4 regions of the Paenibacillus sp. FSL R5-0473 genome follow, and region 1 is predicted to be linked to each of the others. Evidence: riboswitches for the same ligand, from Rfam matches in the RefSeq annotation. Region 1 holds a riboswitch; each other region holds the start of a gene.
What was found. A riboswitch is a leader RNA that binds a small molecule or an ion and turns the genes downstream of it on or off. The one in region 1 is predicted to bind thiamine pyrophosphate.
Positions count from the first base shown of each region.

Region 2: it holds a riboswitch for thiamine pyrophosphate, as region 1 does, so the genes downstream of both, MKY28_RS08565 (thiamine phosphate synthase) here and tenA (thiaminase II) in region 1, are expected to answer to the same signal.
Region 3: it holds a riboswitch for thiamine pyrophosphate, as region 1 does, so the genes downstream of both, MKY28_RS23735 (ABC transporter substrate-binding protein) here and tenA (thiaminase II) in region 1, are expected to answer to the same signal.
Region 4: it holds a riboswitch for thiamine pyrophosphate, as region 1 does, so the genes downstream of both, thiC (phosphomethylpyrimidine synthase ThiC) here and tenA (thiaminase II) in region 1, are expected to answer to the same signal.

Region 1 covers NZ_JBBORL010000001.1:2,301,681-2,309,298, reverse strand. The annotation lists gene MKY28_RS10125 (PRD domain-containing protein) at 1-243, shown strand, start outside; gene MKY28_RS10120 (endo-1,4-beta-xylanase) at 540-3,212, shown strand; TPP riboswitch at 3,419-3,516, shown strand; gene tenA (thiaminase II) at 3,630-4,292, shown strand; gene MKY28_RS10110 (spore coat protein) at 4,503-4,799, opposite strand; gene MKY28_RS10105 (hypothetical protein) at 4,811-5,011, opposite strand; gene MKY28_RS10100 (zinc-dependent alcohol dehydrogenase) at 5,043-6,179, opposite strand; gene MKY28_RS10095 (spore coat protein) at 6,176-6,562, opposite strand; gene MKY28_RS10090 (hypothetical protein) at 6,574-6,816, opposite strand; gene MKY28_RS10085 (hypothetical protein) at 7,005-7,289, shown strand; gene MKY28_RS10080 (L-dopachrome tautomerase-related protein) at 7,543-7,618, shown strand, end outside.
Region 2 covers NZ_JBBORL010000001.1:1,949,939-1,957,556, forward strand. The annotation lists gene MKY28_RS08555 (hypothetical protein) at 1-660, shown strand, start outside; gene MKY28_RS08560 (ABC-F family ATP-binding cassette domain-containing protein) at 799-2,349, shown strand; TPP riboswitch at 2,425-2,534, shown strand; gene MKY28_RS08565 (thiamine phosphate synthase) at 2,761-3,423, shown strand; gene thiO (glycine oxidase ThiO) at 3,441-4,613, shown strand; gene thiS (sulfur carrier protein ThiS) at 4,610-4,813, shown strand; gene MKY28_RS08580 (thiazole synthase) at 4,816-5,583, shown strand; gene MKY28_RS08585 (ThiF family adenylyltransferase) at 5,580-6,629, shown strand; gene MKY28_RS08590 (response regulator transcription factor) at 6,749-7,453, shown strand; gene MKY28_RS08595 (C40 family peptidase) at 7,564-7,618, opposite strand, start outside.
Region 3 covers NZ_JBBORL010000001.1:5,419,484-5,427,101, reverse strand. The annotation lists gene MKY28_RS23765 (TetR family transcriptional regulator) at 1-102, shown strand, start outside; gene nfsA (oxygen-insensitive NADPH nitroreductase) at 95-838, shown strand; gene MKY28_RS23755 (TatD family hydrolase) at 1,159-1,989, opposite strand; gene MKY28_RS23750 (ABC transporter ATP-binding protein) at 2,071-2,979, opposite strand; gene MKY28_RS23745 (ABC transporter permease) at 3,018-3,776, opposite strand; gene MKY28_RS23740 (thiamine-binding protein) at 3,776-4,066, opposite strand; gene MKY28_RS23735 (ABC transporter substrate-binding protein) at 4,291-5,331, opposite strand; TPP riboswitch at 5,638-5,750, opposite strand; gene MKY28_RS23730 (NAD-dependent epimerase/dehydratase family protein) at 5,895-6,650, opposite strand; gene MKY28_RS23725 (VOC family protein) at 6,667-7,053, opposite strand; gene MKY28_RS23720 (hypothetical protein) at 7,228-7,618, shown strand, end outside.
Region 4 covers NZ_JBBORL010000001.1:5,162,581-5,170,198, forward strand. The annotation lists gene MKY28_RS22585 (hypothetical protein) at 22-189, shown strand; gene MKY28_RS22590 (hypothetical protein) at 373-1,062, shown strand; gene thiC (phosphomethylpyrimidine synthase ThiC) at 1,444-3,228, opposite strand; TPP riboswitch at 3,646-3,759, opposite strand; gene MKY28_RS22600 (IclR family transcriptional regulator) at 3,909-4,652, opposite strand; gene MKY28_RS22605 (alpha/beta hydrolase) at 5,012-6,037, shown strand; gene MKY28_RS22610 (Fe-Mn family superoxide dismutase) at 6,194-7,474, shown strand.

The DNA.
Region 1 (7,618 bases):
GTCACACATTTGCAATTCTTCATCCAGCGTTTACAAGAAGGACGTCTGGGCAATTCGGCGAAAGATTTTATATTTCAACACATGGTGAAGGAGCATCCGTTTGAATACAAATGCGCGGAGATGATTAAAACCTACGTGCAGAATATGCTGGATATCTCCATATCAAACGAGGAATTATTATATTTGATGATTCACATAGCTCGAATTGTGCAGGAGGATCAGGGTCACGAGGGACGATTATAAAACAAAGTTTATATGCCTGTTAGCAGACAGGAAAAAAGATACTTTCTAACGATGACCGTTTTCTCGTATTTTATCGGGAAACGGTCTTTTATTTTTGCAAATATGTAGCGGTTTTTTGATATCCCTTGCGAACGAACTCCAGCTTCCTAAACCCACATGAGATTACCAAGTGATAACATTTTATTGTAATTATTGTAAATTTGTTATATGTAAGCGTTATCCAAAGAGCTATAATCTATTTATCTGGATGTTAATCCGTTCAGAAATACTTAGACCAAATCAAGAGGAGGAATTGTATGAAACGGTTAGGTCAATGGAATATAACGGCCTTGGTTCTTGTGCTCGTACTCGCCATGCTTCCATTTACGAATGTCTCACATGCAGCCAAAGCAGTTACGGAAGTGGAGGGAGGTCATTTGAGTACAAACTTTGAAGACGGTACACTTCAGGGGTGGACTCCACGTACAGGTAACGAAAGGCTGACAGTGACACAGCAGGAAGCACACGAAGGTCAGTCCAGTATGCTGGTCGCCAACCGTGAGCGTTCCTATCATGGACCGATGTTATCCATGAAGGATCTGCTTAAGCGTAACCAAGAGTACGAAATTGCGGCATTTGTAAGACTTACTCAGGAGCCCACCACGGATCAAACATTACAGCTCACCACATATAAAAAAACAACTGCCGAAAGCTGGAACCCAATCGGTAGCGTGAAAATTGCCAAAGCAGAATGGAATACATGGCACAAAATCACCGGAAAATTTCAGTATAGCGATGATCCCACTGAATTGAATTTGTTCATCGAAACACCCTACATCTCTGAAGATAGCGTAGATACGTTATCGTTCTATGTGGATGATGTATCATTTACTCTGGCCGAGCAACTGGAGATTGAAGAAGGGATTCTGTCTCTGAAAGACCTGTATCAAGATGATTTCCCCATTGGTGCAGCGGTGTATCGCTGGCAGTTGGAAGGCGCATATGGACAACTGCTCACAAAGCACTTTAACAGCTTGACCGCAACCTACGAGATGAAACCGAAGTACATGTCTCCTTCCGAAGGTGTTTATGAGTTCGAGGCAGCCGATCAATATGTTCAGTTCGCCGAGGAGCATGGTATGGGCGTACGCGCACATGCGTTGTTGTGGCATATTGATGCAGCAGAGTGGATGTTCAAGGATCCTCAGGGTAACCCTGCGAGTCGAGAATTACTACTTGCCCGGATTCAGGATTACGTTGAAACCGTCATGACCCGATACAAAGGTAAGATCTATGCCTGGGATGTGGTAAACGAGGCGATTGCGGATAGCAATGGTGATGCCAACGGTTTACGTAAAAGTCCCTTTTATGAACTAATTGGTCCGGATTATATTGAGAAAACCTATGAATTCGCTCGTGCAGCCGATCCGAATGCCAAATTATATTACAACGAATACTTCACGGAAATCTCTGAGAAAAGAGAGCATATGTATCAGTTGGTCAAACGACTGAAAGAGAAAGGGCTCATCGATGGTGTGGGTTTGCAATCCCACTATAACCTGGAATCCCCGCCCATCAAGGAAATTGAAAAAACGATCAGCATGTTCGCCGAACTTGGATTGGATATTCAGATCACGGAACTGGATGTGGATAGCGGAATTCCATTTGGTGAAGAGATGTCCGATGAAGTTGCAGTAAAGCAGGCGTATCGATATAAGGAACTGTTGGATTTGTACAAAAAACACAAAGACCACATTTCTTCAGTTACCTTATGGGGACTCCAAGATGAGAAGTCTTACAACAACCAGGCTATGCTGTTTGATTCAGCCCTGAAGGCCAAAAAGGCATACTGGGGACTCGTGGATGAATCCAGTTTGCCTGTGTTGACGCAGAGAGCCGTCTCACTTTCGGGTAAACCGGATATCAAAAAACAGACACAAGATCCGCTCTGGAACAAAGCGGTGTCTACTCCACTGAAGGGTGACTCTTCGGGATCAGCCAGTTTCCGCACTTTATGGGATCATAGTAACCTGTATATCCTCGTGGATGTACAGGATGCAAAGGCAGATGTGAATGACAGAGTAGATATCTTTGTTGATCTCAATAATGGCAAGACCACTTCATATGAAGCAGATGACCGACACGTAATCATTAAGCGGTCGGGCAAAGCTGAGGGTGTGGAGCAGCGTTCATATCGTGTACGCGAGACAAAAGCCGGATATCAGGTTGAATTGTCCATTCCGTGGGGTGGTATCCAAGTCGGATCAGAATATGAAGCCGGATTGGATATCCGTGTGACTGATGGCGGTTCAAGTGGGACACAACCTTATAATCCACTGTACTGGAATGATCGAACACAATCTCAGGAACAGGATACAAGCAAATACGGCGTGATTCAACTCGCCCCTATGCCCAAATCTGCACAAGCTGTGCAAGGGATTGTTCAGATTGATGGGAAGAAAGACACATCATGGAATAAGGCTGCACCATTTGAAGTAAAACGGTTGAACCAGAGCGAAGGTGCAGAGGCAGTGGCTCGCGCAATGTGGTCAGGTGAGTATCTATACCTGCTGATCGACGTCACTGATCCAAACATCATTACAGATAGTATCAACCCATGGGATCAGGATTCGGTTGAGATTTTCCTGGACGAGAATCACCAGCGCACACCGTATTTTCAATATGATGATGCCCAGTTCAGAATCAGTGCAGACAATGTGGGAACCTTTGCAGGGGGTGCCTCACCTGGACGCCTTGTAAGTGCTGTGAAGAAAACAAATAAAGGATATCTCGTAGAAGCCAGAATTCATTTACAATCATTGACGCCCAAAGCAGGAAATGTTCTCGGTTTCGAGCTCCAAATTAACGACAACCAGGGCGGAGGTAAGCAGAGCGTAGCCAAGTGGAATGATACGACCAATGAGAGCTGGAGAAATACTTCCCAGTACGGAATACTCACTTTTGTCGGAAAGAACAAACTCGGGCATTAAACCATCGGCAGTAGTTGCAAGAATAGAAACCATCATAACAGTGGCTGAAACTCAACCATTGTTGTGATGGTTTTCATCGTTTACATACGTCACCAAAGGTGATGAGGGGCGATACAATCTTCCTTGACTATATTTAACAGCCCTTGATATACTAAATGGATGTTATTTTATCTTTTATGGGAATAGGAAAGTAATCAACTACATACAACCGTTTGCGAGGGAGCCTTAACCGGCTGAGAGGGTGTTAAACCGACCTTACCTGATTTGGATAATGCCAACGTAGGGATGCAACGATGAAACACTGTACTTGGGTAGCTCATGCGAACCCCCTTGTTTTAGTGTATTTGTCTGCGAAACATCCATAGGATGTTTCGTTTTTTTGTTTTTAAATACGTACATTATGAATTGGAGGAACACATGTTGACTATTTCAGAGAGACTATATCAGGCAGCACAGCCTGTGTGGAAGGAATGTCTTGAGCATCCCTTTGTTAAAGGAATCGGAGATGGTTCCTTAACGGTTGAACAATTTCGTTATTATTTGCTGCAAGACTACTTGTACCTGTTCGATTATGCCCGCGTATTTGCACTAGGTATTGTCAAGTCGCACGACCCCAAATTGATGCAGTTTTTTAGTGAAAACGTAGATAACATCCTGAATGGTGAAATGAAAATTCATCGTTCTTATATGGAGCGATTAGGAATTACAGAGGATCATGTTTTCCAGGTAAAACCTGCCCTGAAAAATGCAGCCTATACTAACTATATGCTCTCTGTTTCCCATGCGGGTGGCATAGCAGAAGTACTTGTATCCATTCTGGCCTGCTCATGGAGCTATGCAGAGATTGGTCAAGTCCTTGCCCAAAAGCCAGGTGCAGCTGAGCATCCTTTTTACGGAGAGTGGATCACAGGATATGCTTCCTCTGAATACAACAGCAACAATCAATCCCTAGTGACGTTAACTGATAAGCTATTAGAAGGCTGTAGCGAGGGAACGTACCAACGGATGGAGGATATTTTCGTGATGTGCAGTCGCTTTGAGCTTGATTTTTGGGAAATGTCATGGAAGCTGGAGCCTTAAGTTCACTGTAGTCAATTAAAGTAGAGAGCAGCGGCCATAAACAGTCTCAGGATAGAAATAAGTAGAATACGTAAAGGAACGCTTGCAATAAGCGTGTTTCGTGACGATGCCAAAAAAAGGGCGGATAGTATCCGCCTTTTTTCATTGTTGAAATTCTTGACACAGGGACATTTTGTTCTCTGAAGTCTCTGGCTAAAATCAAAAAGGGTGTCAGGACGGAATGTTCATAGCAGTCTGAATGTTTTTCAGATCGAGCTGAATTTGCTCTGCAATATGGTAAGGGTGGTATAAACCATGCTGCACCATGTAATTTGATATCTTTTCATGAGAATCTATGGCTTCATCGAGCTGTTTCATCAAAATTTGTTTGATTTCGGGGGTGGCACATTCGGTCACAGCCATGGCGTAGTTTCTGACACCGCTCTTGGCGTTCATCAAAAAATCCATTGCGATCACGTCATCGGTCAGCGTATTAAGACCAGTCATGTGTTCTAATATTGGGTTCATTTTTTTATCTCCTATACAGTCGCTTTAGACAGCACTCCACCGAGCTCCTGAAGCTGCTGTTGTGATAAGATCGCATCTTGTTGCAAAATTTGCTTGAGCTCCGGGTCGGTTACCAGAGCTTGCATGGTCTTGGATTTAGTCATACAAACCGTCTTGAACGCAGCTATTTCATGTACCTCGAGAATCTCATGCAAAGCGTATGTGGAATCCATTCAGATTGTCCTCCCATGTATCTATTCATATTTAAGGCTTTAAGATGACTTTAATGCAATCGTCCGTTTTTGTATCGAACACTTCATAGCCCCGTTTGGCCTCGCTGAGCGGAATGACGTGCGTAACAATGTCGCCAGGGTCCACTTTGCCAGACGTAACCAACTCGTACATGTATGGCATGTAGTGAATGACCGGAGCTTGTCCGGAACGGATATTCACGTTTCGCTGCATGATATCACCGAGCGGGAATCCGTTATAACGTCCGCCGTATACCCCAGTGACTTGAATGGTGCCACCTTTGCGAACAGCCTGAGATGCAATGATAAATGCGCTCATGGTGCCGCCTTGCAGTTTCATACCGCTGGCTAGAAATTCAAGATCGCTCATCTTGCCGTCCATTCCTACCGCATCAATGACAACATCGGCGCCGCCTTTGGTCATTTCCTTGAGAGTGTTCCCAATATTCTTATCCTGTTCGAAGTTTACTATTTCCACATTGTTTGTTCGCTTCGCATGCTTTAAGCGGTAATCGACATAGTCGACGGCTATGACCCGCTTAGCTCCTTTCAGCCAGCAGAACTTCTGGGCTAGGAGTCCGACCGGGCCGCAGCCGAGCACAATGACCGTATCTCCATTTTTAACGCCGGCGTTATCTACGCTCCAGAATGCCGTCGTCATGGCATCGGCGATCAAGCTTAGCTTTTCGTCCGGTTGTTCGCAGTTTTCAGGGATCTTAAAGTGGGTAAAATTAGCAAATGGGACCCGTAAATACTCCGCTTGCCCGCCGGGATATCCGCCGGTCGTTCCGGAGTAGCCGAAATATGCGCCCATATCCCCGTGTTCGTTGGAATTGTCACATTGGCTTTCCAGCTGATTTTTGCAAAAAAAGCATTCTCCGCATGCGATGTTAAACGGGATGATTACGCGGTCGCCTTTTTTTACCTTGGTCACGCCAGGGCCCACTTCTTCTACGATCCCCATCGGCTCATGTCCGATGACATAGTTTTCCTGAAGGTTAGGGATCATCCCGTGAATAAGATGAAGGTCAGAACCGCAAATCGCGGTACTGGTGATCTTTACGATCATATCGTCCGGTTTCACAATCTTCGCATCCGGCACCTCTTTGACCACGACATTTTTAACCCCTTGATACGTTACCGCCTTCATGCTTTATGTCCTCCAATATGTTCATCTGGGGTCCGATCAAACATCCCTTTACGTGACGTATCACCCGGGAACAGATTCATCTGCCCGATCATCACCGTATTTTTCGCCGAAAGCTGATCGAGTTGGTACTGTTCGTTCAGCTCATAAGGATGAAACCATTTTTTGCGAATCATGAGCTCCGAAATTTCTTGGTGCATTGAAATTCCCTGCTTCAGATGAGTATGCAACAGGGCTCTTACATCCGGTGAAGCCGTTTCCGTCAGGGCGATGGACAAATTACGTACACCCTCCTTGGCACGAAGAAGGAAATCCATGGCAAAAGTCATATCTGCCATTTCCGGCATATTCAATGAATTAATCGGATCTAAATAATCGGTATTCATCTGAGTTCCCCTTAATGTGTTATAGGTGTCGGATTATTCGGAACGGGTGCTTGAAAAGGAGCTCTTGCGTAGATTGCTTGCAGCTCAGCAATCTGTTGTATGGATTGAATTACGTCTTTCTGCATTAATGCTTTTAGCTCTTGGTCAAAGACCAGGCCTTGCATAAGTTTCGACTTAGCGATGCAGAGCGTTTTGAAGTTTAACGCTTCATGCAGTTCCATCGATTCGTGCGGCGCTAGCGTTGGATTAGCCATTCAGAAATGATCCCCTCCTTTTTCATCAAGATTAGATTTTCCAATGCATCGGATCTTATACTAATATGGATCACCGGAGAGGTAAGATCCGAATATTCCCATACAGTCGCAGGGATATATACAAAATCTCAATCCCATACTTATTTCTGTTTAAATGAATGATCTTACTCATGGAAGGAGGAGTCACGGTGCCCAATAAAAACAAAATTGATCTAGCAACCGAAAACGCAAGAAAACCAGCAGAAGATGCACTTAACTCGAGTGGTAGTAATACGCTGGAGCAGCATGCATCTAACGCGGTTTCTAAGGTGCAGACGGCTTTAAATCAGGCAATAAGCTCGTTAAGTGAATCTAATGCGGCAACAAATTCACAAGCGTTGGAGATTGCCAGGCAGCAATTGACCCGAGCAGAGGAATTTTTAGATCAAGCGATAACTTCAGCCAATGCATTAGGTTTACCGGACCAACAATAAAACGGTTTTGGTACTGATAAGCTTGGCAAAGTTTTGCGTTGACGATCGGAAGAAGCATTTTTCCTAGAGCACATATAGTTAACGTCAACATGCTTCGGCTTACGCCGAAGTTTTTTTGTATTTTTAAATGTATCGGACAATTTCAAAATCGAGGTTAAAAAAGAATGATTAAGGGCCAGGCATTAGAAAAAGTCTTGAACATAATTATAGGTAATATCTATTCAACTATGTTGAGGAGGACATCATACAGCCTATGTTACCTATGGAAGAATATTTTGGTAAGTTAGAACTCGTTCATTCCTTTTACGGGGCTATGCCTACAGGCGTTA
Region 2 (7,618 bases), 350 kb from region 1:
GTGGTTATTCTGGATTATGATGGCTATTATATGATGTCCACAGAAACAGAGTTGACGGGTCATCGTGAAGATTCTTTCAGGCAAGTGTGGAGCCCCAAGAAACCTTATACATATTCAGATTCTAATGGTAACAGTATTAACTTTACACTGGACGACTACGTATATGCCTATGACGCAAACGCAGGGAAATGGATTGAAGGATTTCAAAAAGAACTCGCTGCTAGCTCTCAGATTCCTTTACTTCAGAATACCAGCGTATTTGAGCAAGTTAGACAAAGCCGGATTGTGACTACTGTGCAGGATGATCTGGCTGATGTGATTAACCGCCATAATGAGTTTGCCAGAAAGAACGGTATTTCCTATACGTTTACGATGCCCCTGATTGCGCAGGAAGATTGGTACAACTCCATTAACGATACAGGGATTATGGCCTTTATCCAAGGTATAGGTGTGGGTGACCAGAAGATCAACAACTACGCAATCGGTGGAGGCAGACTTGTGAAGAAAACGGCCATCGTAGGTGGGGTAGATCCTTTAACGGGTATCAAGTACTATTATCCCTCCACTTGTGGTAATGGTTACCGTGCTGAAGAGGTGTTTACAGACGCAAGACAAGCAGCTGCACAAGGCTATTTCGAATATAAATGCTCTAATCGTTAGGGTAGCCTGTATGACAAAATTATGTAAGAGGTTCCTGAACTGTTTACATTACTTTCAGAAAAGACGGGACCTGTGCTAGAATAGGGTTTCGGAACAATAATAAAAGTAATGTCTAATAGATAGGAGCAACCTCATCTTATGAGTTTATTGTCAGTAGAGAACGTAAGTCACAATTTTGGAGATCGCACGTTATTTAAAAATGTATCGTTTCGTTTACTTGCCGGAGAGCGTGTAGGACTTGTTGGTGCCAATGGTGTGGGTAAATCCACATTAATGAACATCCTTACCGGTAAATTGCTTAAAGATAGTGGAAAAGTGGAATGGACACCTAAGGTCCGTTATGGATATCTGGATCAGCACACGAAGCTTACCCCAGGCAAAACCATTCGTGACGTTCTTAAAGATGCTTTCCTTCCGTTGCTTGAATTAGAAAAAGAAATGATGAATATAACGGACCAGATGGCAGATGCAGATCCAGATAAGCTAGAGCAGTTGCTGGAAGAGATGGGCGATATTCAGGAACAACTGGAACAGGGCGACTTTTATCTGATTGACGTAAAAGTGGAAGAGATGGCCAATGGACTTGGTTTGTCCGCAATTGGTCTTGATCGGGATGTCGCAGCTCTAAGTGGTGGACAACGTACAAAGGTGCTTCTTGCCAAGCTTCTGCTTGAGAAGCCTACAGCCCTTTTGCTGGATGAGCCGACCAACTACCTGGATGTAGAGCACATTGAATGGTTGTCACGTTACCTGAAGGACTACCCTCATGCGTTCCTCTTAATTTCCCATGACACGGAATTCATGAATGAAGTCGTAAATGTCATTTATCATTTGGAATTTGCCAAATTAACGAGATATGCAGCGAACTATAACAAGTTCCTTGAGATGGCTGATATGAATAAAGCCCAGCATATTGATGCATACGAGAAACAGCAAGAGTACATCAAGAAGCAAGAAGATTTCATTCAGCGTAATAAGGCACGTGCTTCAACTTCGGGTCGAGCGAAGAGCCGGGAGAAACAGCTGGACAGAATTGAACGTATTGATCGTCCAGATGAAGCGGCCAAACCAACGTTCAAATTCAAGGATGCCCGTGCGAGTAGCAAAACGGTCTTTGAGGGCATTGATTTTGAAATTGGATATACGTATCCTTTGCTGCCTAAGATGACAATGACAATTGAACGTGGTGAAAAAATTGCCATCGTAGGTTGTAATGGTGTGGGTAAATCAACACTGCTGAAAACCATCCTGGGAAAAATATCTCCACTCAGTGGAAAGACTTTCTTGGGAGATTATCTCGAAACGGCCTATTTTGAGCAGGAAGTTCGTGCTGGGAATATCACGCCGATTGAGGATGTGTGGAATGAGTTTTCACATTTGACCCAAAATGAAGTCCGGGGTCATCTCGCTCGCTGCGGGTTGAAAAATGAGCACATTACCCGTCCGCTTAACATGCTGAGTGGTGGAGAGCAAGCCAAGGTTCGTCTATGCAAACTCTTGATGCGTGAAAGCAACTGGATTCTATTCGATGAGCCGACGAACCATTTGGATGTCACAGCTAAAGCTGAGTTACAGCGTGCCTTGCAAGAATTCAAGGGAACGGTGTTGCTGGTATCTCATGAACCTGATTTCTACGAGGGTTGGGTTACCAAAACATGGAATGTTGAAGAATGGTCTGAGAAAAACTAGACAATTCAAGCAACGCTTAATAGAAATGAACGGTGACAAAAAAATCCTTCTATGGTAACATAGGCTACAACTTCATATGAACACTAGGGGGGCCGCACGATGTGGCTGAGATGGAAGAATGCGATTCCGGACCCTTTGCACCTGATCTGGATCATACCAGCGTAGGGAAGTGGCGAGCGCGTTTCAGTGAATGACGTGAGCAAACGGCAATTCGAAAGAATTCAACCGTCTTGCTTAGTAAATTGAAACATGCAGTTGCGTGTATAACGTTATGGCTATAAGGTCTATAGCTTTATTGCACGAAATGAACTGTATGTATCAGTCAGTCATCTGGTCCTATAATTAATACGCAGCCACTCCCCTACGGGAGTGGCTTTTTTGTGTTTTCATAGCATTCACGCCTGAAAGGAGATGAACAGTACGGTAATTTATCATGAACATGTTCACGAATCATTTGAATTGCATGTTGTATCTACGGGTACAGGGGATCAAGCATCTTTTGTAAAAGCTGCAAAGGACGTTTGGCCATGGGTGGACTATATTCACATACGAGAAAAACAACTCACATGGCAAGACAAGATAGGTTGGGCTGAAAGTCTGCGTCGCATTGGCGTTCCATCTTGTCGCATCGTTATCAATGGTTCAGAACTGCCACCACAGAATGACATCTATGGCGGTGTACATTGGGGACAAGAAGCGATACGTAACTATAACCCTACTGTTATAAGCAATGTCCAGCGAATTCGTCTGGGTGTATCTGTTCATTCAATCGATGAGGCAAAAATCGCTGAAGAACGGGGAGCCGATTACCTTTTCTTCGGGCATGTCTACTCAACCAACAGTAAGCCTGATCTTGAACCAAGAGGATTATATGCTCTGGATGAAGTGTGCTCTGGTGTCTCCATTCCTGTCATGGCGATTGGGGGCATCGAACCGGGAAACATTCACGCTATTCGCTCTGCAGGCTCACAGGGAGTCGCTGTGATTTCGAATGTATGGGCGAGCGATTCCCCGGATCGGGCCGCTGAATCATTAAGGCAGGCTATCGTTGCTACAGAAAGTTTGAGCCGCTGAATCAAGGAGATGAGAGGATGAAAAAGATCATTACTGATAGACCGGATAAGATTTATGCAGAAACGATTATTGTAGGCGGAGGCGTTGTTGGATGTGCCATTGCGTATGAGCTTGCTTCCCGTGGACAGGATGTGCTGTTACTGGAGCGTTCGGCGATTGCAGGAGGGACTTCTTGCGCAGCGGCTGGGATGCTGGCAGCAGACAGTGAGGATTTTGCTCATCCTTTGATGGCTAAGCTTGCCAGGCAGAGCAGGCAGTTACTTATCGAGCAACAGGTGCTAATGGCTACACTCAGTGAGGTAGAGACTGGTCTGCAACGCCATGGATTCCTAACTCCTTTTCGTTCATACAGTGAATTAAGTAGCTATAAGAACAATCGGAAGTCTGCGTTGTCTGCTTCTGCTGATGAGGTGTGGTGGGATCGTTCCGTTGTGCAACAGGAGGCACCATGGCTTAACAGAGATACGTATGGAGCCTACTACAGACCTTACGAGAGTGAGATTCTTCCAGTCCATCTAACAAAGGCATATGCTGAATCCGCTCAAGTATTGGGAGCACAGGTTATGGAGGACATACAGGATATACGTGTGCAAGCAAACGAACACGGCGTGCAGGGGATCAACACATCGATCGGCGAGATGAGATGCAAACATGTCATTATAGCGGCTGGATTACAGAGTGAAGAGTTGATGAGACATGTGAATCTGAGCTTGCCTGTGTGGTCGGTAAAAGGTGAAATAGCCGCCGTTCAGTTCGCAGATGAACATGCAGGGTACAGACCTGACAGAACGGTGTATGCAGAGGATATCTATATTGTTCCCAAAGCCAATGGCGAAGTTTGGCTCGGGGCAACCAGTCTGCCAGGCAGAACGGATCTGAACGTTTCTGTACAGGGTGTTCAGAAGCTGATCACAGCGGCTACCCACTGGGTGCCTGGGATGAAAGAAGCGCAATTTATACGAGCGTGGGCAGGCGTGAGACCGGCAACTCCCGATGGACTGCCTTATATAGGTGCATGCAAGAGTATACCCGGGCTGTTCGCCGCCTTTGGGCATTACCGCAACGGTATCTTACTTAGTGCGATAACAGGCAGGCTTATCGCTGAGTTGCTCGCTGGCAAAAGCTCAGAAGAACTCGGAATTGAGGCGCTGACCCCTGAGCGATTGAACAGAAAGGGAGTGGTGCAGTGAATATCATCGTTAATGGTCAACGGATGGAGATTGAAGACAGATTGAATCGTGTGGATAAATTGCTCCAATCTTTTGACCTGCATGTCAAGACTGTAGTTGTAGAGCTGAATAAGCATATTTTAACCCGCGAGTATCATGAAACGACGGAATTAAGAGAAGGCGATCGAATTGAGATTGTACATTTTGTAGGAGGCGGTTGATGATGTTGAACATTGGTAAATATACGTTTGAGTCCAGATTGTTGCTTGGAACAGGTAAGTTTTCGGATCTGGAAGTGCAAAGTCAGGCTGTGGAAGCATCTGAAACGGAAGTTTTGACCTTTGCTGTTCGTCGTCTGAATCTGGAAGAGCGTAACCAGAAGCATTTCCTGGATACGTTGGATCTGGATAAATACACACTTCTTCCGAATACGGCAGGGGCTTCCACTGCGGAAGAGGCGGTGCGGATTGCCGAGCTTGCGCGGGCTTCAGGACTTTGTGATATGATAAAAGTCGAAGTCATCGGAGATGGAATGACATTACTCCCAGATCCGATTGAAACGTACAAGGCTTGCGAAATTTTGCTGGAAAAGGGCTTCACGGTAATGCCTTATATTTCGGATGATGTCATTCTGGCCAAAAGGCTGCAATTACTTGGCGTACATGCTGTAATGCCTGGCGCTTCTCCCATCGGAGCTGGTAGAGGTATCATCAATCCCTATAACCTTGAGATCATCATTGAGCAGGCCGTTGTACCTGTAATTGTGGATGCAGGATTGCGCTCCCCAAAAGATGTTGCTTATGCGATGGAACTTGGTGCCGATGGCGTATTGTTAAATACAGCCGTATCCGGATCAGGGGATCCAGTGAGCATGGCTAAAGCGATGCGATTGGGGGTAGAAGCGGGTAGATTGGCATATGAGGCAGGCATGATTCCCGTAAAGCGTTATGCAGCAGCCAGTAGTCCGGTGGAAGGAATGGTTCATACATGACAGATCAATTAACATCTTCCGAGCAGGCCGATCGTTATTCCAGACAGGAACGGTACGCGCCACTTGGCAAGGAAGGCCAGGCCAGATTAAAGGGCAGCAGAGTTTTAATTGTAGGCGCTGGCGCACTCGGAACAGGAATTGCAGAAACGTTAGTTCGTTCAGGAGTCGGACACTTAACGATTGTGGATCGTGATTATGTGGAGTGGAGTAACCTGCAGCGGCAGCAATTATATGTAGAACAGGACGCGATGGAGCGGATACCGAAGGCAATGGCGGCGGAAAAACGTTTATCTGCCATTAATTCCACGGTTCATGTGGAAGGGAAAGTGTTGGACGTCAGAGTAGATGAGTTGGAAGAACTCGTTCAGCATACAGACTTGATCATGGATGCAACGGATAATTTTGATACTCGGCTACTCATTAATGATATGGCACAGAAGCACCGTATTCCCTGGATTTATGGTGGATGCGTAGGTAGTTACGGTATTACCTATACGTTTATGCCTGGAGATACGCCATGTTTAAATTGTTTGCTGGGTGAAGTCCCTCTGGGTGGAGATACTTGTGATACGTCTGGCATCATACCTCAAGCCGTACAGATGGTAACGGCGAATCAGACCGCAGAAGCGATGAAGTTACTTAGTGGCAATGCAAATGCATTGAGACGTAAGTTATTGTCATTTGACGTGTGGAGGAACGAATACATATCCATCAATGTGGATGGTGCGAAAAAGAAAGACTGTCCTTCCTGCGGAGATTCGGCAACGTATCCATATCTTTCTGCGTCCAATCTGGAGAAAACCGATGTGTTGTGTGGCAGGGACACCGTTCAGATCCGACCTGCACGGCGCATGAATCTGGATCTTCAACATACAGCAGATCGCCTGAACAGGCTTCAAGAAGGAAAAGTGGAATCCAATCCGTTTCTGGTTTCTTTTACAACAGGAGTCCATAGAATGGTCATTTTTCAAGATGGACGTGTCCTCGTACACGGAACAAAAGACACAGCTGAAGCACGTACGCTCGTCCATCGTTACTTTGGTTAAAGCAAGAAAGAAGCAAAGTCTGTTCCCTTGAGGGAATGGACTTTTTCATTTTACGGCATGCTATCTGTACCAACCATTGCTGCGAGCAGTGGGGATAGAGACAGGCCGGGTGAAAAAGAGTGAAAACAGCCATTTTACTGATTGGAGCAGGAGAGCAGGTCAGCCTTATTCAGGATGTTTTATGTAGCGAAGGGTATGAGGTGCAACGAATGGAGTGGTCCGAACTAAACCAATCCGTCGAGCCTTCGTTGTTGCATATTAACCTGATCATCCTGGTAGACCGGGAAGAGGGGACGAAACATTGTGGCCAGGATCAGAAATTAGAATTAAAACGATGGTTAGATAAAGGTCAGGTTATACCTCTACTGGTTATTACTTCAATTGCATCTCCTCAGTTCATCGTGGAATGGCTGGATTATGGAGCTAATGACGTGATGGAGGAACCTATCCACATGACCGTAATGCTTGCCAGAATACGAAACTTATTGCGTGTTTTTGCGAATGCAACACCAGAGGGCGAAGAAGTAATTGTAGTTCATGATCTTAAAGTGAATTTGCGTTCAAGACGGGTAAATCGTGCGGGTGAATACCTGACATTAACACCAAAAGAGTACGAATTGCTGGAATTTCTGGCCCTGCATGTGAATGAAGCATGTACCCGGAGTGATATTTTGCGGGAAGTATGGGGCTATGAATATGCGATGGATACCAACGTTGTGGATGTGTATATCAAACATCTGAGGGTTAAGGTGGATAAGGGAAGAAGTGTGAAACTGATTCATACTGTGCGTGGGATCGGTTATATGCTGCATGATAAAAATTAGATTACTAGGTTAGTTCCATGAATCACCAGTTTAAAGTGTGGCAAAAAGAGGGTAAAAATAAAAGACCGGATAATAAACCCCGGTCCTTACTCATTAGCTATGATGTGATTCTAAAGTACACGACGAGCTTTAACATACGTTCTCTTCCAAGTACCAGAGTCCAGA
Region 3 (7,618 bases), 3.1 Mb from region 1:
TCACGATTTGGCTTTGATTATCAGGATATGAATACAGACGAGCTTGCTGAGCAGACAATTGAGTTCGTACTACGAGGATTGGGAGTGAACAGCCATGAATGAAACCATTGATTTGATGATGAAACACCGCTCTGTACGCAAATTCAAGCCAGACCCGGTAAGTGATGAGCAGCTTGCAGCCATTGTATCTGCAGGGCAGATGGCTTCCTCTTCAAGTAGTGTGCAAGCCTATACCGTAATTGCTGTGACTGACTTAGCGCAAAAGGCCAAGCTGGCTGAATTGGCAGGCAACCAGGCCTATGTCAATGAATGTCCGGTGTTTCTTGTATGGTGTGCTGATCTGTATCGGCTGAGTGATGCTGCGAAACGTCATCTTCCTGAGAAGGAATCGTATGCCGATTCAACCGAGAATTTCATGGTAGCCACAATTGATGCTGCACTGGCTTCCCAGAACGCCGCTCTTGCAGCGGAGTCACTAGGGTTCGGAATCGTATATATTGGCGGGCTTCGTACCCGGATTGAGGAAGTTGCTGAGCTGTTGGAATTGCCGGAAGGGGTATATCCGGTGTATGGCATGTGTATTGGTGTTGCAGATCAGGAAACGGGAATTCGCCCGCGTCTGCCACTTAATGCAGTTCTGCATCGTAATCGTTATAATGCCGAGCAGAGCATCAAAGGTGTCGAGCAGTATGATGAGACAACGACGGCGTACATGAAAGCACGGACTAACGGTGAACGAACGACTCCATGGTCCGAACTGATGGCGAAGCGCTTGACTGAGCCGACAAGGTTGCAAGTGAGACCTTTCCTGGAAGGCAAAGGATTCTTGAAGCGATAAGTTGAACTGAAGGTAGTTACACTTGCCACTCCGATGACAGAACAACCTTCCGATCGCTGTTATCCCCAGATTTTTTGATCCAATTTTGTGAAGGTGAAAATCTGGTTATAGCGTATGCTTCCGATGTAGCTTTCTTTCAGAAAGCTTTTAGGCGACCGCTCTGCTTCCTCAGGTTATTTCTGTCCTCTACGTTCCTGTGTAAAAATTTAGTTCAACTGATATATATAGTAAATTAGAAGTCAGTCGGTGGCGAAGCCGACTGGCTTCTTTGTGCTGTGCTGGCAGGACAAGCGAGTGCGCTTGCTGTTACCTGATTGTACTCAAGTTAAGCCATAGAAACGCTTTGTGTTCTGATAAAAGAGCCGGGCGGCCCGCTCGGTTCCCATGCCAGTGATTTCGCTCCATGCCTGGATGACCTGTCTGGTCATGGCCGGGTGTGTCATTCGTCCCTGAAATGGTCCTTCGAAGGGCCACGGTCCGTCGGTCTCGGCCATCACTTGTTCCGATGGATATTGCCGGGCGAGTTCACGAATCTCTTCTTCATACCGAATATCCGGCGTGAAGGAAATGAAATAGCCATTGTCCGCCATGCGCCTTACAGTTTGGCGAGATCCTTTGAACCAGTGGAAATGGGCGCGTCGGAACTGATATTGCTCCAGCAGATCACAGACGATATCCGCATCATCGTATACCGCATGAAGGACAAGTGGTTTGTTATGCTTTTTGGCAAGTTGGATGAAACGTTCAAGCAGCTTGATATACCCGCTCTGATCGAAGCTCTGCCCTGCCTGTTCCGCTTCCAGACGGTTGTAATAGGGAAGGCCAACTTCTCCTATGGCTATGGCTTGTCCCATATGCTTCTCGATCCATTGGAAGAAAAGGTCCATTTCTGCAACGGACGGCAGTTCCTGTTCCGGATGGAAACCGAAGGCTGGATAGATGGTGCGTGGATGTTGTTTGGCAAGCTCCAGATTGGCCTGGGCAGAAGCGAAATTCATGGACACGGCAATGACTGCCTCGACCTGCTGAGACGGAAACGATAGCAGCATCTCGCGTTGTTCGTCAGGGGTATACTGATCGAAGTGAATATGAGCATCAATTAATGGTGCAAAAGCTTGAGAATGCACGAGGGAATTCCTCCTTGTGTTCATTTATATTCTAACTATGTTACGCAGAATTTCTTATGGCGGATCACCCATTAAAGGAAATAAATAACTTAAAAACCCGCGCTATTATGATAGGCGGGCTTTCTGCTGTTCTTCTCTCATCCACTGAGCAATCTGCCGTTTACGCTCCAGGAAAGCGGATTCCTCCGTAATTTCTTCTCGTCTTGGGCGATCAAAAGGAACATGTACCTCGTGCAACACCGTTGCAGGTCGGTTGGATAATACATAGACCCGGTCTGCAAGTAGCAATGCTTCTTCGATATTGTGGGTGATGAACAGCACCGAGCGGCGGTTCTGTTCCCAGATATCAAGTAGCCAGCGCTGCATGTCGCTACGTGTCAGTGCATCCAGTGCGCTGAAGGGTTCGTCCAGCAGCATGAGTTCCTGCGGACTGAGAAGGGCACGCAGAAATGCAGCACGCTGCTGCATTCCGCCCGACAGCATATGAGGATACGCCTGCTCGAATCCGGCAAGACCCACGCTACTTAACCACTTACGAGCTTCCTCAAGTGCTTCGGCCCGAGGGGGTGCACTTGAGGCTACTTCACCAGCAAGCAGTACATTATCTTCAATGGTGCGCCACGGGAAAAGAGCAGGCTGTTGGGGCATATAACTGATCTTGCCACGCTGTCCGGTTACATTCTGACCGTTCATAAGTACTTGGCCTTCCTGTGGCTTCAGCAGACCGCCGATGATATGGAACAGAGTACTTTTGCCACAGCCAGAAGGTCCAACGATAGCAACAAACTCGCCTTGCTCCACAGTCAGGGACAGGCCGTTCAGAACCGGTAGCTTGCTGCGCCGTTCACGGAATGATGCATGAACATTAACAACGTCCAGTGCAGGTGGAACCGGAGCAGGAGTCGTGTTGGCAGGTCGATCAGGCGTAGCCGAGTTAAACTTTTCACCGTGCGTTGGCTCCATCGCGTGTGCTCCTCGTCCATGATGGACTTGTTCGTCCTGTTGCCGATTCATATGGTCATCACTTCCTAATATACAGATTACTTGCTTTACTACCGCTTCTGTGGCCGCCAGCGCACGAGCAGCTTCTCCAGCAGGGCAATGAACAGGAAGAGCAGCAAGCTGAGCGCGACAATAATCATGATCGCTACGAATAGGCGATCCGTACGATAAGCCGACTTTTGCAACATCATATAATAACCAATACCCTTGTCTGCACCGATCCATTCGGCGATGATGGCACCCATCACGCTATAGGTAGCGGCGATTTTGACACCGGAGAACACGGATGGCAGCGCATGGGGGAGCTCCAGCTTCCAGAAGATCTGATGACGCTTTGCACCAGCCATGCGCATATAGTTCATCATCGCCGCGTCAGTACGGGTCAAGCCGTCCATGGCCGCCACTGCAACGGGGAAGAAGCAGACCAGAATGATCGTAATCAGCTTGGGCAGTAGCCCGAATCCGAACCAGATTAACAGGAGCGGCGCGAGCGCGATGGTCGGAATATTTTGACTAAGAATAAGTAAAGGATACAGGGCTGACTTGAGAAAAGGGACCAAATGCAGTACCATCGCAATCAGTAATCCAACCGCTGTTCCAGCGGCGAATCCAATCAGCGTTAACTGAATGGTTGCGGAAGCGTGCATGCCAAGCCGTTCGGCCTGGGTTGCCGCTTCGCGGGCGATGTCGGACGGTGCAGGCAGCATCCATTTCTCAATATGGAAGAGGGAGACGGCTCCCTGCCATATCGCTATAAAGAGAATAACCGCCACAATGGGCGGCCATACACTTTTGAAATAGGCAGGCATTAGCGATACTTCTCCGTCAGGGTATCCATGCTGAAGCCGGTAGGGCTATGGGCGATTTTGATCTGGGAGATGATGCTTGGGCTGCCAGCCTCCACGAGTACCTCGTGCATTTTACGGACAACTTCCAGCAGTTCCTCTAGTTCCCCCTCCATCGTGGTGTCGAGCGCGTTCACCTGATATTTCAGGCCGGATTGCTGAATAACTTCAATGGCGCGATCAACGTAAGGATAAGAGTTCTCGCCATTTGGCGTTTTCGGGATAACCTGAATACTAAGTAGTGTGCTTGCCATGAGAGATCACGGCTCCTTTCGTGATAAATAAAATGAACTAATGACTGTTACACTTGCCACTTCGATGACAGAATAACCTTCCAATCGCTGTTATCCCCAGATTTTTTTGATTCCCTTTCTCTAAAGGGAAAATCCGGTGATAAAGGCGACCGCTTCGCTTTTTCACGTTATTTCTGTCCTCTCCGTCATCGTGTAAATATTAAGTTCGTTTTATATGAGAAATTTTATTGGGGTAAAAACTCGTTCGTATATGCCTTGCTCACATCGATCTGTTCATCCAGCAGTTTTTTGCTAAACATCCAGTCGGTGTAGTTCTGCCACACTTCCTGCTTTTGCTCACCCCAACGCGGGGCGTCATCCGTGTATTTTGGACTAAGCCACTTCTGGCTTGCCAGTACCAAGTCTTTATCCAAGTCCGGTACGGCCTTGATCAGAATGTTTGCTGCGTCTTCGGGATGATCAATTGCGTATTGATATCCTTCTGAAGTGGCTTTCAGGAATGCTTTCACCAACTCAGGGTCGTTTTGGATCGTCTGCTCGTTTGTTACTAGTACAGGCGTGTAGTAATCCAGTGCATCTGAATAATCCTTCACATATAACATGTCGATCGGTTCTCCGCGCAGTTCGGCTTCAATACCTGTCCAGGCGTAGAAAATCCATGCGAAATCGATATCCCGTTTCACTGCGGTGAAAAAGTCGGCATCACCCATGTTAATGTTTTTCACTTTGGATACATCGGCTCCGTCGCCTTCCATAATGGATTGCATCACGGCTTCTTCGACTGGGGAACCCCAACCGCCATAGGTTTTACCTTCAAAATCTTTCGGTGACTTGATATTCCGATCCGCCGGAGCAGCGAAACCAGATGTATTATGCTGAATAACTGCTGCGATGGAGACCAATGGAACACCCTGTGTGCGGGCTTGAGTTACACTCTCCTGATAACTTACGCCAAAAGGCACTTCATTCGAGGCAACCATTGTATCTGCGCCACCGGCACCTGGTTGTACAATCTCAACGTTCAAGCCTGCGGCTTTATAAAAACCTTGATCTACAGCTGCATACAGGCCTGTATGATTCGTATTTGGTGTCCAGTCGAGCACCACTTTAATATCTTTCAGGGCGGCAGTGTCACCTTCGTTGCTGCTTTCCGTATTTGTGTTGCCGTTCTGCCCAGCTGGGGCAGCTTCTTTGCCACCACATGCGGCTACAGTCACCATAAGCACGCATAAGAGCAACAATCCCATCGTTTTACGCCATTTCATCTGTGGTCTCTCCTTCGGTATGTCCGGCCGATTGGCACGGGGTACTCCTTGGCTTCATATCCAATCATCTTGCATAAATCGACAGATTTATACCAGTTGAGATCTGGATGACGTTATTTTTGAACAAGTAAAACGTCCATCGATGTCATTCAAGGAAGCCAGACCGCGTTTAGCGGCAGTTTTTCTTGCAATATCAGGAAGGTGATGCTTCCAGTCTTATACTTTCTGATAGTAACAAAAAAAGCGCCCCGTATTCCGGGACGCGTGCAGGCGTTAGAGAGGTGGCGTTCAGCCATAGGGCTGTGCCATTTCGATATACTCCGATTCCTACGCTGGCATGATCCAGATCAGGTCTAAGGGTTAGTATCTTGGTGGGATACACTCTCAGCCGGCCAATTCCGACTCCCCTGGGAAACTATGAAGTTACGGGCATTACTAGGTGTAATTATAGGCCAGCGGGTGGAACGTGTCCAGTCATGAACTGGATAGGGACACGTATAAGTTATCAAACAGGCCGTTATACATATGTATAACAGCCTGCTTGGATGTGTTATTTTCAATAATTATCGTGGCGAATCATATAAGGCAATCTGACTGAGTGCAAAAGCATCGGATTTTGGGTCATAACCTACCTGTTTCTGAGTGGTTTCCAGATTCAATCGTTTAAACCGATTATTCGAGATCCCATGCAGTATGGTGAAGGGTTCCAGATCGGTAGTTGTAATTGCTTTGAACATCAAATCACACAAGTCAGCCGGACTAATATATGCGCTCATATCCCTTGCCTCCAGCACTGGTCCGTCCGGTTGAAAATCATCATATGCACCTATACGTATTGCTACACTTTGTAAACCTTCGGTATACGCAAAATAGGAAGCGAGCGATTCTCCAAAACATTTGCTAACCCCGTACAAATTCCGTGGGCGTGTTGGCATGTCCGGATAGACTTGAGCATCAATGGGATACCCCTCAATCGTCTGTGCACTGCTTGCAAGAATGACTCTTCGTACACCTTGGTCTTTAGCTGCACGGAATACATTAAATGTACCTTTGATATTGATGTCCAACAACGATTCATAAAATCCGGCATTCGGGGAAGGATCTCCCGCCAGATGTACAACCACATCCATGCCTTCGCAAGCATGCTGACAGGCTTCGGGGTCTGTCACATCCAGTGTCATGATCTCATGGCCGGTCCCTTGATACGTATGCAGTCTGTCGATATTTAAATCCGTTAGTCGCAGGTGAAATGCCTCTGACAAGTGTTGGGACAAGTCACGTCCAATTTTTCCGGCTGCGCCGGTAATTAAAATGTTCATAAATCAACTCCAATTCTTAGCGCTGGAAGAACTCAATCCATTCCTTTTCAGGTCCATAGATGAAGAAATAGCGATAACCGTTAGGCAGTGTGATAATCTCTCCGTCGATAAATTCGGCTTCGGTGGATTGGATGCGTTGGTACTCAGAATCAAGATCATGCACGTGGATCGCAAAATGGTGCACCGTACCTTCGGAAGGCAGCTTGTCGCTGTATCCTTGAATTAGCTCAATCTCAGTCTCGTTACTTCCATTGAAGCCGAGAAAGGCGAGCTGAATGACGCCGTTAGTATGGGTTACCCGGTCTTTCAATTCAAGACCAACAATCTCCGTATAGAAACGCAGCGTGGTCTCCAGATCACGCACGGCAATGCCGACGTGGTCAATGCGCTTTTGAAAACTCACAATCAAAAACCTCCTTATGTAGTGAATGTTTCTACCATTTTAAGGGATATCATAGAGCTGTACTACATGGTTGTCAAATCCAATTTTAATTTGGAAAAACCATAACTGTTCACAGAATGTTCACTTATGTGGAGGGTTTCCTCATCTCTATAATTACGAAGGTAAACAGAGAGGATGAGAGAATTGCCAACAAGCAAGAGGGAACAAATTATTTTCGGATTAATGATGTGTACAGGAATGGTCTTGGTCATGATGTTCTTCAATCTATGGCACAGTGGGTTACTCGGCAAGATGTCCCCGATTGAGATACTGCTTCAATTCATATTATGTTTTGTCATCGCGTTTCTGGTGGAGTCTTTCATAGTTGGCCCTGTGGCGAGAAAGATTGCATTCTCATTGCCCTTCGACAAGTCCAACAAGATTTTGGGTGTGCTCGTTATGTCATTTTTTATGGTGATTGGCATGGTTCTGATCATGTCCATGTATGGAATGATCTCGGCATATCTTGCGGATCAATTAAGTGGGTCATCCATATTCCGTACGTATCTCCATACAATCGCTCGTA
Region 4 (7,618 bases), 2.9 Mb from region 1:
CGCATCAAAGGAGGAACCAAGATGATCCGCATGCCTATTCAGCAAATGATCCCGTACCATCACCAATATCCGCGCAACACGGCGACCACTGCTCCTAAAAAGGAGAATGAGAACACTCAAGGTCTATCCTTTCATGAAATTCTACAGCAAAAAATGGCTAAGAAAAATACTTCTCCTTCCCTTAGATAAAAAATGGACACCGGACCGACCCTAGTCGAATCCGGTTATCGACCGTCTTTCCGCAGCTTGGCGGAAGGGCGGTTATTGGCGTTGAGCAATAAACGACTGTACAGTTCTCAGGCATGTTTCTATAATGGTTTAAATATCTAAAAGATCCATGACATATACGAACTGTAAAAGGGGACTTAGCACATGATCACCATTGGTTGTTTTCACGCTCATTATTCCAACATCGCCTTAATTGAAGAGACGCTTGCTCCTTATGAAGTTGAATTGGTCCATTACGTCGATCCAGGTCTGGACCGTCTTAAACATGATGCTGACTTTTCCGAGGTTGTCATTCACGAGAAGGTAGCCCAGACTCTCCAATGGATCGCTGAGTGTCATGCCGATGCCATTCTGGTCACCTGCACCCTGTTTGCGACAGTACTGGAGCAGGAAGCGTCACAGGTCCCTGTGCCTGTGATCGGCATAGATGATCCGTTATTGCAGGAGATGCGGCGAGTACCAGGAGATTACATAATAGCATTCACCAACCCGGCAACCGTTGAAGGAACGATGGCACGGTTGAATCAGGCATTACAGCAAGAGGATGAGAATGAGCAACTACACGTTGCCAAGACATCTCAGACGGAAGCGGTGTGCATCCCTGGGACATTTGAGTTGATTATGCGTGGAGATCAGCAAGGGTATCTCGAAGCGGTACGTGAAGGCTTACAGCAGATTGCTGAGCAGTATCCGGGTAAAACGGTAGTGGCATCCCAGCTGTCTATGGCTCCCGCTGCTGCACAGGTTACAATAGATCGCGGTATTCCAATCCATAGCCCGCTGGCATTGCTTGCGGCGTATTTGGAGAAGAATTTGGGACTGACTCGAGAGTAGATGCTGATTTGGAGTGAAGTAACAAGTTCTATCTGAAACTATGCAACTATGAACTCACTTACTTAGTAACACCACAAATTAACGAGGTGAACTAATATGCGATTCCTCTATATTGTTTTACTGTTTATAGTAGGTTTTTCCTGTTCCGCATTTCTATACGGAGGAGCACCAAAACTCAGTGATGCTCTTTTATTCGTTATCGCAGGAATTCTGTATAAGATATGGACCACACTTAATCACAAAGCTAATTCTGATAAAGGCTGAGTAAGGTTAAGAATACATACATGACATAAAACTAAAAAAAGCCGTTCTTCTCTGCAATGACAGAGAGAAACGGCTTTATCTCTATTTCAGACTGCCCAGCTTGCGCTGTACCGGCGCCTAGGAGCGTGTCCGATATTCCTCGGCCTTTTCCTGCATCCCGGCAGCTACAGCCTCATTCTCGGACAATCCTTTATCAGCGGCAAAGGCACGAATGTCCTGCGTAATGCGCATGCTACAGAACTTTGGTCCGCACATGGAGCAGAAATGAGCTTCCTTGGCCCCTTCTGCTGGCAGCGTCTCGTCATGGTAGGATAATGCCCGTTCCGGGTCCAGTGACAGGTTGAACTGGTCCCGCCAGCGGAACTCAAAGCGTGCCTTGGACAATGCGTCATCGCGGCGTTGAGCACGCGGATGGCCTTTCGCCAGATCGGCGGCATGAGCTGCGATCTTGTAGGCGATGACCCCTTCCCGCACATCATCCTTGTTGGGCAGGCCCAAATGTTCTTTTGGCGTAACATAACAGAGCATGGACGTGCCGAACCAGCCAATCATGGCTGCCCCAATGGCGGACGTGATGTGATCATATCCTGGCGCAATGTCGGTCGTTAGCGGCCCAAGTGTGTAGAACGGTGCTTCTTTACAGATTTCCATCTGCAAGTCCACATTCTCCTTGATTTTATGCATCGGCACGTGACCCGGGCCTTCGATCATCACCTGCACATCATGCTTCCATGCGATCTGCGTCAGTTCCCCAAGCGTAGCCAGTTCCGCCATCTGAGCTTCGTCATTCGCATCGTAGATACTGCCTGGACGAAGTCCATCTCCCAGCGAAAACGCCACATCATACCTTTTCATAATCTCGCAGATTTCTTCAAAATGGGTGTACAAAAAATTCTCCTGATGATGCGCAAGGCACCATGCTGCCATAATGGACCCACCTCGAGACACAATGCCTGTCATCCGCTTGGCGGTCATGGGGATATAACGCAACAGTACACCTGCATGAATCGTAAAGTAGTCCACGCCCTGCTCTGCCTGCTCAATGAGTGTGTCACGGTACAACTCCCAGGTCAGCGCTTCCGCTTCGCCATTCACCTTCTCCAGCGCCTGATACAGCGGTACCGTACCAATCGGCACAGGTGAATTACGGATGATCCATTCCCGGGTGGTATGAATGTTTTTGCCTGTGGACAGATCCATCACCGTATCCGATCCCCATCGTACCGCCCAAGTCATCTTCTCGACCTCTTCCTCGATGGAGGAAGATACGGCAGAGTTACCTATGTTGGCATTGATCTTCACGTGAAAATGACGACCGATCAACATCGGCTCACTCTCCGGGTGATTGATGTTGGATGGCAGAATGGCCCGTCCACTCGCCAGCTCCTGCCGCACAAATTCCGGCTCCACGCCTTCACGAATGGCGGCGAATTCCATCTCAGCCGTAATGACTCCCTGCCTCGCATAATGCATCTGAGTCACGCAGCGTCCTGGCTGTGCTCGCAGCGGTTTGCCACGCAATCCGGGGTACTCTTCAGCGCCAGCTCTCTTCCCTCCGGGCTTCAGTCCGTTATCCTCCGGTTTAACTGTACGGCCTTGGTAAGCTTCGACATCGCCACGCTCTGTGATCCAACGTGTGCGCAGAGCTGGCAGACCTGCACGGATATCGGCGTGAAATGCGGGATCGGTCATCGGGCCGCTCGTATCGTAGACACGCAGCGGTTCGTTATGCTCCACCCCTTGGGGAGTATTCGTGTCATGAAGGGCTATCTCACGTTCCGGTACAGCAATGTCCGGCCGTGAGCCCTGAATGTAGACTTTGCGGCTGCCCGGAAAGGGCTGAACCCGTCCGGCCGCCCCTGTTTCTTTTTCCACCTGCTGATCGTTATGTTCCTGTTCCATCCCTTGTTGTCTCGTTTGATTTCCTGTACTCATGTTCGCTTGTCTCCTCCTCAGTGTTCGTCGCTTGTTTGGTTGGTTTCATCATTAGGTCGCTTACGTACCTGTCCAAATCATGCGCAATGCAGAGAAGAAAGAGCGATCCTACACCAGACCAGGGGAGACACTTTTCATGTACAGTTAACAACAGACGGAGGCTGCCACAAATCATGAATCTATGGTGACTCCTCTCCTTATCCAAGCCCACTTTCGCAGGTTATTGAAAAAGAAGCCCATAAAATCCGCGCTATATCGCCCGTTCCCTGTATATAAAAAAGCCGGTCCCCGAAGGAACCGACTTTTATGTCCATCACCAATAATGCACCTTTACGCAGCTCCTTAACGGAGCCCTACAAGGGTCACATCATGTGGTGGTTGTGGTCATATCGCCGATTACTTCCCTACGCTGGTATGATCCAGATCAGGTGCAAAGGGTCCGGAATCTCTTGCGATTCCGTCTCAGTCCGGACAATTCGGACTCCCCCAGTAACGTTAATAAGTTGCGGCTTACATAAGCCGCCGTTCATATTCAATGAAGCTGGCCCCGTTGAGCCGTCCATTACAGAGTAGCGCAACCGGAACATAAAAACAACCTTTATATTCCAAATGATCAAACTCTATTGGAGAAAAAACTTACCTCAACATCAGGATAACATGAGCCCCATTTGCGTAGCAGCATCCTTCAACACAGGTGCGTATTCATGCAATGTCTCCTGCGAAAGTCGGCTGACAGGTCCTGAGACCGAGAGCGCAGCTGCAATATTGCCTCTGCGATCCATAATCGGTACAGATACCGCGGCAGCTCCCGGCTCACGTTCCTCGTAACTTGTGGCATATCCGTTATCCCGGATATCTCCCATCTGCGCTAAATACACCGCGGGATCAATAAACACCGGCCATTCCGGCCCGTTCATCAGTTCTTCACGATCCTCGTCCGTGGCAAACGCCATCAGGACTTTGCTGGAAGCCCCCACAGACAGCGGGAGTCTAACACCAACGGGAGCAACTCGGCGGATCGCCTGATCACTTTGCACAGCCTGAATTCGAATCCGTTCACTCCCATCACGCAGGTACAGACTAACGGTTTCCCCCAATCGATCTCTCAGTCGCTCCATCGCAGGCAACAGCAGAATAGCGGGATCATCACTGCGGGACATATGAGCTGACAGCTCCCAGATTCGGATGCCAAGTCGGTACTTCTCTGTTGCTGCATCGCGGATCACGAACCCTCGATCCTCCAGCGTAGCCATCAAACGGTGCACTGTACTTTTGTGCAGGCCAATCTGGCTGGCAATTTCGGTGAGTCCCAGATCACTGCGTGTGGTAAAACATAATAATATATCCAGCGCCCGTTCCACAGCCCGGACGGTTAACTTGCGATCTTCCATGGCATAATGCCCTCCTCATGTTTCATCACATGAAACTTGGTTACATAAATTATATGAGAAACGGTCTCATCTGTAAACCAAAAAGAGCCAAAATCAAAATAGGCCAACGTGTAAATTTTTCCTTTTTATAAGACTTAATCCCCTGTAATTTACACACTAAGGTAATGTTACCCATATATCTTAAGAACTATATAACAATTGCGTAACAAATGCCCTCAATCAATTGACTTTGACTATATTGGAACATACGATAAAGATATATTACATTAAGATATCGCTCTGAAGCAGGCTCTGAAATCGACGCAATTCTCTTTACATGTCGTTGTTATCTTCAACTGAACTTCAAAGGAGGGGCATTCATGTATCAATCATCCCAGAGCGAAGCCCCGCTGCAAACAAAAGTGTCCGATCTGCCCTCTTCCCTATCACCGAGGCTGATTCGGTTCAAACATATTATCGTAGCGTTGCTGCTCTCCGTTGTATTTTTTCTACTGTTTTGTTTTATTGCACTGCATGGTTATATCGCATGGGTATTATCCAATCCAACGGTAGCGCCTGTCTTCTCCAATCCGATGCAAGCCAAGAACATGAAGTATGAAGACATCACGTTCCCGGCAGCGGATGGCAGCCGCACGATGCAGGGATGGTATATACCTGCTGACAATGCTGCAAGCAAAACGATTATTTTCAGTCACGGCTATGGTGCCAATCGTGAAGAAACATGGGTACCCATGTATGACCTGGCACATTATGCCCATCAACTTGGGTTTAACGTGGTCATGTTCGATTATGGCTTCGCCTCACAGGTGAACAAAGCTGTAGCCACAGGTGGCAAAGCTGAGTCACAGCAACTGCTCGGTGCGATCCAGTTCGCCAAGCAACGTGGTGCGCAGGAACTGGTTGTCTGGGGCTTCTCGATGGGTGCCGGTACAGCGTTACAAACCGGACTGATTACGAAGGAAGTGGATGCAATGATTCTGGACAGTGCGTTCCTGCTGGAGCCAGATACGCTGTACCACAACATTCACAACCAGATCGATCTGCCACGTCAGCCTACACTGGAGATCATGAAACTGTTGTTCCCTGTTCTGAATGGTACCGGATTACAACAGATTCCATACCAGGAAGTGAAAAAGGAAGATTATCCGTTCCCGATTTTCTTCATCCATGGTACAGAGGACGAGAAGGCGCCTTATCCAATTGCGGAGCAACTCGCCGCCAACCAGACCAATCCGTACTCGGATGTATGGATTGTCCAGGATGCGCATCATGAGTTGATCTTCCGGGAGCATCCAAAGGAATATCTGCGCCGTGTCTCAACTTTCCTCAGTCATGTAACGAAAACAAGCAGTGACGATGTGCAAAACACGAATAATGGAGAATAACCAAATTTCAATCACCGAACTTTTCGTTGATTCCAGAGCCCTCAGGGGCTCTTTTTTTTTCACTCATAGGACAACAAGCTCGGAGAATATACTCTTGGGACGCATGAACAGAGGGTCTGCATGCAATGAATTTCATCTGAAGGAGGTTCAACATAGATGAACTGGTATGAATATGGTCACCTGCTGCCTCTGCGGACATTGGAGGAAATCCGTTTCTGGAAAGAGCAGGAGAAAGAACATACACTCGTCATTCGTGCCCTGGTTCCTGATCTGGAGCCCCCATACGTCAAGCTACTGGAGGAATGGGAGGTTACCTTTGCAAACAGTGAGCGAGTAGCCAATCAGCTTTTAAAACAGCTATTGCCCGCAACCCATCCACCAGCCCCCTACATCGTTCGTTGTATCGATCAACTTGTGGCGGCAGCTCGTAAGCAATCGAGGGAGTTCATCAAACAGCTGTATGTTCTTCTGGAGCAAAGTGCTGCTGTGCAAGCTGTACCGCTTGCCAAAGTACTCATTCTGCATTTTATCCGCGAATCGGAGTATTTTCTGGGCGTTTTGGATACGCTTGGCCAACCGGGCATCTTGCGTGAAACGGATTCGGAGCCATCACTTTTTCTGGAAAATGCGTTGCATACGTCAGAGTCAGGAAGCGTCCATCGCCAAGCTTCAGAAGCTCCAACTTCTCCAGAGGGAAATATAAATGCACCTGCGGCTTCAGCTCAGATCCAATCCGCAACCATTCAAACGCCTTCTACCGGAACAACACAAGCCACACCCAGCTCTACAGCACCTCCTGTAAAAGAAAAGCCGGTTCCCATTGGAGGACACACACTGCCGCCTCTCCCCTATGCGTACAATGCGCTGGAGCCACATATTGATGAGCTGACGATGCGTATCCATCATGATAAACACCATCAATCTTATGTGGACGGACTAAATGTAGCAGAGAAGAAGCTGGCGGAATCGCGAAAAAAGAATAACTTTGAACTCATCAAACATTGGGAACGTGAACTTGCCTTCAACGGGGCAGGCCACTACCTGCATACGATCTTCTGGACAATTATGAACCCTGCTGGCGGCGGCAAACCTTCCGGTATGCTCGCAGAGCAGATCAAGCGAGATTTCGGGAGTTATGAAGCGTTTAAGAATCAATTCACAGAAGCCGCGAACAAGGTGGAAGGCAGTGGCTGGGCGATGCTTGTCTGGAGCCCGAGAGCACATCGTTTGGAGATTTTGCAGGCGGAAAAACACCAGAACCTGTCCCAGTCCGATATCGTACCACTCCTGCCACTGGATGTGTGGGAACATGCCTACTATCTGAAACATCAGAATGAACGCAAAAAGTATATCGAGGATTGGTGGAATGTTGTCCACTGGCCCGCTGTGGCCGAGCGTTACGAAACGGCACGCAAGTTGTTGTGGCCGCCTTATTAAGCTTGGGGTTAGATGGATTAGAGAAAAAAGAGATATCTCCAGCCGAATGACTGAAAGATATCTCTTTTTGGTGTATACAAAAAAGCAAGCCTCCTGTAAAAGAGACTTGCTTGTATTTTGAGAGACTTCCTATTTCTAAATGTT